3 regions of the Streptomyces sp. NPDC058665 genome follow, and region 1 is predicted to be linked to each of the others. Evidence: riboswitches for the same ligand, from Rfam matches in the RefSeq annotation. Region 1 holds a riboswitch; each other region holds the start of a gene.

Region 1 (3,271 bases):
GAAGACCATCAGCGCAGCGGCCGCCACGGCGGGGCCCAACGCGGGCAGCGTGACCCGCCACCACGCCGCGAGCCGCCCGGCACCGAGTACCCGTGCGGCCTCCTCCTGACGTGGGTCCAGTTGCGCCCAGAGGCCACCCACGGTGCGGACGACCACCGCGTAGTTGAAGAAAACATGCGCGGCGAGGATCGCCCACACCGTTGTGTCCGCCCGTATGCCCCACAGTTCGTCGAGCAGCCCGCCGCGCCCCAGCAGCGCGAGGAACGCCGTGCCGACGACGACGGTCGGCAGGACGAACGGCACCGTCACGACGGCGCGCAGGAGCTGTTTGCCGGGGAACTCGAAGCGCGCGAAGACGTAGGCACCGGGGAGCGCGATCAGCAGGGTGAGGGCGGTGGAGACGGCGGCCTGCCATGTCGTGAACCAGAGCACCTGCCCGATGTCGGGCCGGCTCAGTACGTCGCCGAATCTGCCCCAGTGCCAGGAGCCGTCGGCCTTCAGCCCGCGGCCGACGATCGCGGCGACGGGGTAGGCGAAAAAGACGCCGAAGAACGCGACGGGCACGGCCATGAGGCACAGCCGTCCGGCACTCCCCCGGCGCCGCGCCGCACGCACCGCGCCCTCGGCGTCCCCGCCCCGTATGCGGCCCGGCCCGCCCTTCCGCGCGGCGTCCGCGCCTACTTGACGACGAGTGAGGACCACGACTGGATCCACTCGTCACGGTTCTTGGCTATCTTCTCCGGAGCCACGGTCTGCGGCTTGTCGACGACGGCGCCGTGGTCGGTGAAGAGCGCGGGAAGCTTCGCACCGTCGACGACCGGATTCACGAACATGTTGAGCGGCATGTCCTCCTGGAAGGTCTTGCTCACCAGGAAGTCCAGGAGGGCCTTACCTCCCGCCTCGTTCTTCGCCCCCTGGAGCAGACCGGCGAACTCGATCTGGCGGAAGCAGGTCCCCGTGGCGACGCCGGTCGGCGCATCCTTCGGCTGGGGTTCGGCGTACAGGACCTCGACGGGCGGGCTCGACGCGTACGAGACGACGAGCGGGCGCTCCGCCTTCGCCTTCTTGCCGCCTGCGGAGCCCGAGAAGTCCTCGTTGTAGGCCTGTTCCCAGCTGTCGACGACCTGGACGCCGTTGGCCTTGAGCTTCTTCCAGTAGCCCTGCCAGCCGTCGTCCCCGTACGCGGCGACAGTGCCGAGGAGGAAGCCGAGGCCCGGCGAGGACTGCTCAGCGTTCTCGACCACAAGGAGGTCCTTGTAGGCGGGCTTCGTCAGGTCGGCGAAGGACTCCGGCGGCGTCAGCTTCTTGTCCGCGAAGTACGCCTTGTCATAGTTGACGCAGATATCGCCGGTGTCGACGGGCGTGACACGGTGCTCGGCGTCGTCGAGCCGTACGTCGGCGCGGACCTGGTCGAGGCCCTTCGCCTGGTGCGGCGTGAACAGGCCGTTGTCGAGAGCGCGCGAGAGGAGGGTGTTGTCGACGCCGAAGAAGACGTCGCCCTGCGGCGAACCCTTGGTGAGGATCTCCTTGTTGAGCGCCTCGCCGGCCTCGCCGCTCTTCAGCACCTTGAGGGTGTAGCCCGTCTTCTCGGTGAACTCCTTCAGTACGGAGTCCGAGGCGGCGAACGAGTCATGGGCGACAAGTGTCACGGTCTTGGCCTTCGTGCCGTCCGAGGATGTGGAGTCCTCTGACCCGCCGCCGCACGCGGCGAGCGTGGAGACTCCCAGCGCCGCGGCGACGGCGCCCACCGCCATCTTCTTCGTGGTACGCAACTGAATTCCTCCTGGGATGTCCAGGAGAAGACGCGGCCCTGCCCCGCACCGGCGGACCGGAGCGGGGCAGGGCGCAACAGCATGAGTGATGACCGAACTTCCTACCCAGAATGACCTGGGCAAGGTTCAGAGGGTCTGCGACCGTGAGGCTCTTCCCGAGCCTCTGCCGCACTCTCAGCGCTGTGGCGCTCCCCTGTCGGAATATGTAATTCGTTCGAAGCCCAGGGTACATGGACCCCAACGGGGCCCCTAGGCCGCGCTCAGCGCTCCGTCGCCGCCAGCTGACCGCAGGCCCCGTCGATCTCCTGACCGCGGGTGTCGCGCACCGTTACGGGCACCCCGTGGGAGGCGATGGCCTCGACGAAGGCCTTCTCGTCCTCGGGGCGCGAGGCGGTCCACTTCGAGCCGGGCGTCGGGTTGAGCGGAATCAGATTGACGTGCACCCGCTTCCCCTTGAGCAGCCGTCCCAGCAGATCACCCCGCCACGCCTGGTCGTTGATGTCGCGGATCATGGCGTACTCGATGGAGATGCGGCGGCCCGACTTCTCCGTGTACTCCCAAGCGGCGTCCAGCACCTCCCGCACCTTCCAACGGGTGTTGACCGGCACGAGGGTGTCGCGCAGTTCGTCGTCGGGCGCGTGCAGAGAGACGGCGAGACGACACTTGAAGCCCTCGTCGGCGAACCGCAGCATCGCGGGCACCAGGCCCACCGTCGAGACGGTGATGCCCCGTTGCGAGAGACCGAGACCGTCCGGCTCGGGGTCGGTCAGCCGGCGGATCGCCCCGACGACGCGGCGGTAGTTGGCGAGTGGTTCGCCCATGCCCATGAAGACGATGTTGGACAGCCGGGCGGGCCCGCCGGGGACTTCGCCGTCGCGCAGCGCGCGCATGCCGTCCACGATCTGGTGCACGATCTCCGCCGTGGACAGGTTGCGGTCGAGGCCCGCCTGCCCCGTGGCGCAGAACGGGCAGTTCATGCCGCACCCCGCCTGCGAGGAGATGCACATGGTGACCCGGTCCGGGTAACGCATCAGGACGGACTCGACGAGCGTGCCGTCGTGCAGTCGCCACAGCGTTTTACGGGTGGTGTCGTCGTCGCAGGAGATGTGCCGGACCACGGACATCAGGTCTGGCAGCAGCTCCGTGGCCAGCCTCGCGCGCGCGGCGGCCGGGATGTCCGTCCACTCGGCGGGGTCGTGCGCGAACCGCGCGAAGTAGTGCTGCGACAGCTGCTTGGCACGGAACGCTTTCTCGCCTAGCGACGCGACGGCCTCACGGCGCTCTTCCGGCGTGAGGTCGGCGAGATGCCTCGGCGGCTTCTTGGCGCCACGGGGCGCGACGAACGTGAGCTCTCCGGGGTTGGGCGGTGCCATGAGCTGTTTTCTCCTCGGTACGACGAGGCCGGTGTTCCCCGCCGGCTGCGGGAGGGACATGGGCACACTGCCGGTGCCAGGAGACCTCATGTGACGGGCTCCGCGACCGCGGAGCGCAGTAAGGCC
Region 2 (3,271 bases), on a different contig from region 1:
GCCGCATCCTCGCCGAGGAGAACGCCGGCTGAGGGCCCCCGCCCCCGGCCCCAGCCTCGGCCCCGGCCCGCGTGCCGCTACGCCTTCCGCCGCCGTCCACCGCGGCCGCCACCGCGCGGCCCCGAGGACTCCGGCCGGTCGGCCGAGACCACCAGCGCCGCCAGCGCCGTCGTCACCGGCACCGAAGCGACCAGACCGATCGACCCCACCAGGGTCCGTACGATCTCCTCGGCCACCAGCTCGCTGTTGGCCACCGTCCCCACGCTCGACTCCGCGATCGAGAAGAGCAACAGCAGTGGCAGCGCCGCGCCCGCGTACGCCAGCACAAGCGTGTTGACCACCGACGCGATGTGGTCGCGGCCGATCCGGATACCCGCCCGGTAGAGCGCGCGGGGCCCCATGTCGGGGTCCGCCTGGCGCAGCTCCCACACCGCCGACGTCTGGGTGACCGTCACATCGTCCAGCACACCGAGCGATCCGATGATCACACCGGCCAGTAGCAGACCGCTCATGTCGATCTCCGGGAACAGCCCGTGGATCAGCCCGGTGTTGTCGTCCGTGTTGCCCGTCAGACTCGCCCAGCCGATGAACAGCGAGCCCAGCAGCCCGATCAGCAGCAGGGAGATCAGGGTACCGAGCACGGCGACGGACGTACGGGCGGTCAGACCGTGGCACAGATACAGCGCGATCAGCATGATGGCGCTCGCGCCGACCACCGCGACGACCAGCGGGTTCGAGCCCTGGAGGATCGCCGGAAGGATGAACAGCGTCAGCACGGCGAACGAGATGACGAGCGCGACCAGCGCCATCAGCCCCCGCAGCCGCCCCACCACGATCACCGCGAGCGCGAAGATCCCGGCCAGCAGCGCCATCGGCACCGTGCGGTCCACGTCCGTGACCGAGTACTGGAGATCCCTCGGCGCGTCCGGGGCGTACGCCACCACAACGTCCTGTTTCACGTGAAACTGCCGTGGCGCGTCCGGCTGGACGACCTCGACGAACCTGCGCCCCTTGTCCTTGCCGCTCTTCACCTCCACCGTCGCCTTCTCGCAGTCCCCGCTCTGCGCGCGCTCCGCCTCCCGCCCCTGGGGCGCCGACGTGTCGCCCGTGGACGGGACTTGAGCCGCGTTCACGTCCTTGCAGTCGACCTGCTCGATCTTCACCACCTGGCCCTGCTGGGTCTGCCGGTCGAAGCCGACACCGGTGCGCTCATGGTCGGGGGCGCCGCCGGGCCAGAGCACGATCAGACCGACAACTACGGCCGTCGCGAAGGGAATCAGCACCGCGGCGATGACCTTGCGCAGGTGTCTGGAGACCGGCGCGGCCGGCCCATGACTGTGCGAGTGGCCGTGCGGATCAGGTGTCTGCGGGGATGGGGTCACCGACCGATCATCGCAAGAACGGCGGAGGCACTCTGTTCAGCACGCCCGATATGGCGTTAGCGTGGTGGTGCCTTTACACACGCGGGAGCTCGGAGCACCGGGCTGAGAGGGCGCTGACTGTGGAGTTCCGGGGCTTCCCCGGATCCCTGAGCTGCGTCGACCGCCGAACCTGTTACCGGGTAATGCCGGCGTAGGGAGTAGGTCTCATATGACCGTTCAGGACACACGCACGCCTGCCGCGCGAGCCATCGGCTGGCACAAGGGATACGTGGAAGGATCGCGCCCCGATCTCCGGGTGCCGGTCCGGCAGGTGCATCTCACCAACGGCGACGACGTCACGCTGTACGACACGTCGGGGCCGTACACCGACCCCACCGTCGAAACCGACGTACGGCGCGGACTCGCCCCGCTCCGGGAGAACTGGATCATCGGCCGCGGCGACACCGAGGAGTACGCGGGCCGCCCCGTCCGCCCCGAGGACGACGGGCTCAAGCACACCTCGCCACGCGGCGGGCTCCGCAATCTCGACGCGGTCTTCCCCGGCCGCCCGCGCCAGCCGCGCCGGGGCCGCGACGGGCAGGCGGTGACCCAACTCGCGTACGCCCGGCGCGGCGACATCACCCCGGAGATGGAGTACGTCGCCATCAGGGAGAACGTCGCGCCCGAGGTCGTACGCGACGAGATCGCGGCCGGCCGCGCCGTACTGCCCGCCAACGTCAACCACCCCGAGATCGAACCCATGATCATCGGCAAGCGGTTCCTCGTGAAAGTCAACGCCAACATCGGTAATTCCGCGGTCACTTCCTCCATCGAGGAGGAGGTGGACAAGATGACCTGGGCCACCAAGTGGGGCGCCGACACGGTCATGGACCTCTCCACCGGCCGCAACATCCACACCACCCGCGAGTGGGTGTTGCGCAACTCCCCCGTCCCCATCGGCACCGTGCCGCTCTACCAGGCACTGGAGAAGGTCGACGGCAAGGCCGAGGAGCTGACCTGGGAGATCTACAAGGACACCGTCGTCGAACAGGCCGAGCAGGGCGTCGACTACATGACCGTCCACGCGGGCGTGCTGCTGCGCTACGTGCCGCTGACGGCCCGCCGCAAGACCGGCATCGTCTCGCGCGGCGGCTCGATCATGGCCGCCTGGTGCCTCGCGCACCACAAGGAGTCGTTCCTGTACGAGAACTTCGAGGAGCTGTGCGACATCCTCGCGGCGTACGACGTGACGTACTCCCTCGGCGACGGACTGCGCCCCGGCTCGATCGCCGACGCCAACGACGAGGCGCAGTTCGCCGAGTTGCGGACGCTGGGCGAGCTGAACACCATCGCCAAGCGGCACCACGTACAGACCATGATCGAAGGTCCGGGCCATGTCCCGATGCACAAGATCAAGGAGAACATCGACCTCCAGCAGGAGATCTGCGAGGAGGCTCCGTTCTACACGCTCGGCCCGCTGACGACGGATGTCGCCCCGGCGTACGACCACATCACCTCCGGCATCGGCGCGGCGATGATCGCCTGGTGGGGTACGGCGATGCTCTGCTACGTGACCCCCAAGGAGCATCTGGGCCTGCCGAACCGCGACGACGTGAAGACCGGTGTCATCACGTACAAGATCGCGGCGCACGCGGCGGATCTGGCCAAGGGGCATCCGGGGGCGCAGGAGTGGGACGACGCGCTGTCGGACGCGCGGTTCGAGTTCCGCTGGGAGGACCAGTTCAATCTGGCTCTCGACCCGGACACGGCACGGGAGTTCCACGACGAGACGCTGCCCGCCGAGCCGGCGAAGACCGCGCACTTCTGCTCGATGTGCGGGCCCAAATTCTGCTCGATGCGGATATCACACGACATCCGGCGGGACCACGGCGGTTCGCAGGACGAGATCG
Region 3 (3,271 bases), on a different contig from region 1:
TCGAGGGTGACGGGGCCGGTGAGGACGCGGGTCTCCCCGTTCACCGAGACGGTCACGGAGGAGTCCGCGGGCGGGTTCGTGGGAGGGTTCGCGTGCGGATCGACGGGCGGATTCACGGTGTCTGTCATGCGTGCTGCTCCTGACCTGCGGAGACGGCGGGGGAGAGACCCGGCGCCTGGCCGGGCGCGAACGTGGGCGAGAAGCGGTCCGGTGTGAAGGGCCGTGCGTCGTCGGGGAGTTCACCCGTCGTGAGCACAGTGGCCATCACCTGGCCGGTGACTGGTGTCAGGAGCACCCCGTTGCGGTGGTGCCCGGTGGCCAGATGCAGGCCGGGCAGCGCGGTCGGGCCGAGCAGCGGGGCGTTGTCCGGCGATGTCGGCCGCAGCCCCGCGCGGGTCTCGGTGAGCGGCAGTTCGGTGATGCCGGGGAGCAGTTCATGGGCGTCGCGCAGGAGTTCGTACACCCCGCCCGCCGTCACCGTCGTGTCCCAGCCGAGTTCCTCGCTCGTGGCGCCGACGACCAGCTCGCCGTTCTCGCGCGGCACCAGATAGACATGGCTGCCGCGGACCTCGGCCCGCAGTGTCCGGGAGAGGAACGGCGCGTACGGGCGCGGCACCGTCAGCCGCAGGACCTGGCCCTTGACGGGCCGTACCGGCGGCAGGACGTCGTCCGGCACCCCGGCGAGCCGCCCGCTGAGACTGCCGCCGGCGATGACCACCTGCCCGGCGCCGAGTTCGGTACCGCCGCCGACGGTGACTCCGGCGGCCCGGTCCCGGACGACCCGCAGCCTCTCGGCCCACGCCCGGTGGAAGACCACCCCGGCCCGCTCGCAGGCTGTCACGAGGGCCGCCGCGAGCCTGCGCGGGTCGATCTGGTGGTCGCCGTCGGCCCGCAGCCCGCCGCGTACGCCCGGGGCGAGCATCGGCTCCAGCCGCCGGCACTCGCGACCGGTGAGCCATTCGGACTCCAGGCCCGACCTCCTTTGGAGGGCGTGGAGTTCACGCAGCCGCGCCCGGTCGTCGGCGTCGAGAGCGACCGCGAGCGTGCCGCAGGCGCGGTAGCCGGTGTCCTGCCCGGTGGCCGACTCCAGCTCGGCGACGAAGTCCGGATAGAGCCGCGCGGAGGCGATGTTCAGCCCCAGCAGGGTCTGCTCGCCGTGGTCGAGTTCGCTGACGGGGGCGAGCATCCCGGCGGCGACCCGCGCGGCCCCGCCGCCGGGCTCGGGATCGACGACGGTGACGCCGAGCCCGCGCTGCGCCGCGCGCCAGGCGGTGACGAGGCCGATGACGCCGCCCCCGACGACCAGGACGTCGGTGTGCCGGGGACCTTGGCCGGCCGGCGGGTCCGGAGACCTGCCCGGAGAGGTCTCCGGACCGGATTGCTCCAACGGAACGTGAGATGAGCGCATGGGCGTCCAGCTCCTCCCTTCGCCGGCATGACCCGGATCAGGTTCGTACGGTCGGAGGCCGCGTCAGCCTCCCTCTCAGCCCGGTGCGTACGGGCTCCCGCGAGGTGTGAAGTCTCTTGTTCGCTACTGCCGACAGATGCTTCCGGGTCAGCGTAACCCCCGCTCCCCGCGCCCTGTAAGGGCGTCGTCGTCCCGGCCCGATCCAAAAGCCAGACCCTAAGGTGATCAGGTGAACGAGCAGCGGAAGCAGGCGGACCGGCGGCGCACCGTCATCGTCGGCGCGGGCATGGCGGGCGTACAGACCGCCGTCGCCCTGCGTGAACTGGGGTACGGCGGCCCCGTCACCCTCATCGGGGCCGAGCCCCACCAGCCCTACGACAGGCCCCCACTCTCGAAGGCCGTCCTCCTTGGGACGGCGGAGAGTTCGGCCTTCGACGTGGACTTCGACGCGCTCTCCCTGGAGCTGCGGCTGGGACTGGAAGTGACCGGCGTGCGCCCCGACGACCACGAGGTGGACACGGCGGCGGGGCCGGTCCCGTACGACGTACTGGTCCTCGCCACCGGCGCCGGACCGATCACCCTCCCCGGCACCGAGGAAACGCCCGGTGTCCATCTGCTGCACACCCTGGACGACGCCGCGCGGCTGCGCCCCGTCCTGGACCGCCGGAACCACGTCGTCGTGGTCGGCGCGGGCTGGATCGGCGCCGAGTTCACCACCGCCGCCCGGGAGGCCGACTGCGCGGTGACCGTCGTCGAGGCCGCGGACCGTCCGCTCGCGGGCGCCCTGCCGGCCGAGGTCGCCACTCCGATGGGGGACTGGTACGCGCAGAGCGGCGCGGAACTCCTCACCCACGCGCGCGTGACGGGCGTCGGGCCCGGCACGGTGGCCCTCGCCGACGGCCGCGAGCTGGCGGCGGACGCGGTCGTCGTGGGCATCGGTGCCAGACCCGCCACGGCCTGGCTGGCGGGCTCCGGCATCGCGACCGGCCCCGAGGGCGCCGTCACGGCCGACGACCGGCTGCGCACGTCACGGGCCGACGTGTACGCGGTCGGGGACTGCGCCTCGTTCCCCTCGGCCCGCTACGGCGAGCGGCTGCTGGTGCACCACTGGGACAACGCGCTCCAGGGGCCGCGCACGGTCGCGGCGGACATCGTGGGGGAGGCTCACGAGCCGTACGACCCCGTGCCGTACTTCTGGTCCGAGCAGTTCGGCCGCTTCGTGCAGTACGCGGGCCATCACGCGCGGGCCGACACGCTGCTGTGGCGCGGCGACCCGGCGACCGCCGCCTGGTCGGTCCTGTGGCTGCGCGAGGGGGCGCTGGTGTCGCTGATGACCGTTGGCCGGCCGCGTGATCTGGCGCAGGGCCGCAAGCTCGTCGCGTCGGGCGCGCGGATCGACACGCGGCGGGCCGCAGACCCGGCCGTACCGCTCAAATCGACGGTTCTCTGACCCAGCCCGACCTCGCCCGACACCGCCCGGCGACCCGTTCGCCGTCCCGCTCGGCTTCCGACTGTCAGTCCGGGATGGCAGGCTTGTCCTGTGACTGAGATTGACGCAAAGATCGATGCTCTCGTCCCTGCCTGGCTTCACCTGCCCGATATCGCCGAAATGCTGGATATCGAGGTGACGCGTGTGCGTCAGCTGGTGAAGGAAGGCACGCTGATCGCCGTGCGCCGCGGGGAGAACCGCGCGCTCCAGGTGCCGGCCGCCTTCATCGACGGCAACAAGGTCGTCAAGGGCCTCGCCGGGACCTTGACGCTCCTGAGGGACGACAGCTTCACCGACGAAGAGATGCTTGAGTGGCTCTTCACTCCCGACCCGTCCCTGCCGGGCACGCCCGCGCAGGCCCTCAGCGAGAATCG

What was found. Region 1 has a riboswitch for thiamine pyrophosphate ahead of ACFWV8_RS08125 (thiamine ABC transporter substrate binding subunit). Riboswitches for the same ligand answer to the same signal wherever they lie in the genome.
Region 2: another riboswitch for thiamine pyrophosphate. It lies ahead of thiC (phosphomethylpyrimidine synthase ThiC); the one in region 1 lies ahead of ACFWV8_RS08125 (thiamine ABC transporter substrate binding subunit).
Region 3: another riboswitch for thiamine pyrophosphate. It lies ahead of thiO (glycine oxidase ThiO); the one in region 1 lies ahead of ACFWV8_RS08125 (thiamine ABC transporter substrate binding subunit).

What each region holds. Positions count from the first base shown of each region.
Region 1 covers NZ_JBHXRX010000009.1:81,473-84,743, reverse strand. The annotation lists gene ACFWV8_RS08130 (ABC transporter permease) at 1-570, opposite strand, end outside; gene ACFWV8_RS08125 (thiamine ABC transporter substrate binding subunit) at 678-1,772, opposite strand; TPP riboswitch at 1,853-1,977, opposite strand; gene rlmN (23S rRNA (adenine(2503)-C(2))-methyltransferase RlmN) at 2,033-3,145, opposite strand.
Region 2 covers NZ_JBHXRX010000026.1:83,378-86,648, reverse strand. The annotation lists gene ACFWV8_RS19040 (SsgA family sporulation/cell division regulator) at 1-32, shown strand, start outside; gene ACFWV8_RS19035 (YibE/F family protein) at 78-1,382, opposite strand; TPP riboswitch at 1,454-1,596, shown strand; gene thiC (phosphomethylpyrimidine synthase ThiC) at 1,591-3,271, shown strand, end outside.
Region 3 covers NZ_JBHXRX010000071.1:67-3,337, reverse strand. The annotation lists gene thiS (sulfur carrier protein ThiS) at 1-56, opposite strand, end outside; gene thiO (glycine oxidase ThiO) at 125-1,408, opposite strand; TPP riboswitch at 1,405-1,519, opposite strand; gene ACFWV8_RS32415 (NAD(P)/FAD-dependent oxidoreductase) at 1,695-2,858, shown strand; gene ACFWV8_RS32410 (Rv2175c family DNA-binding protein) at 2,949-3,271, shown strand, end outside.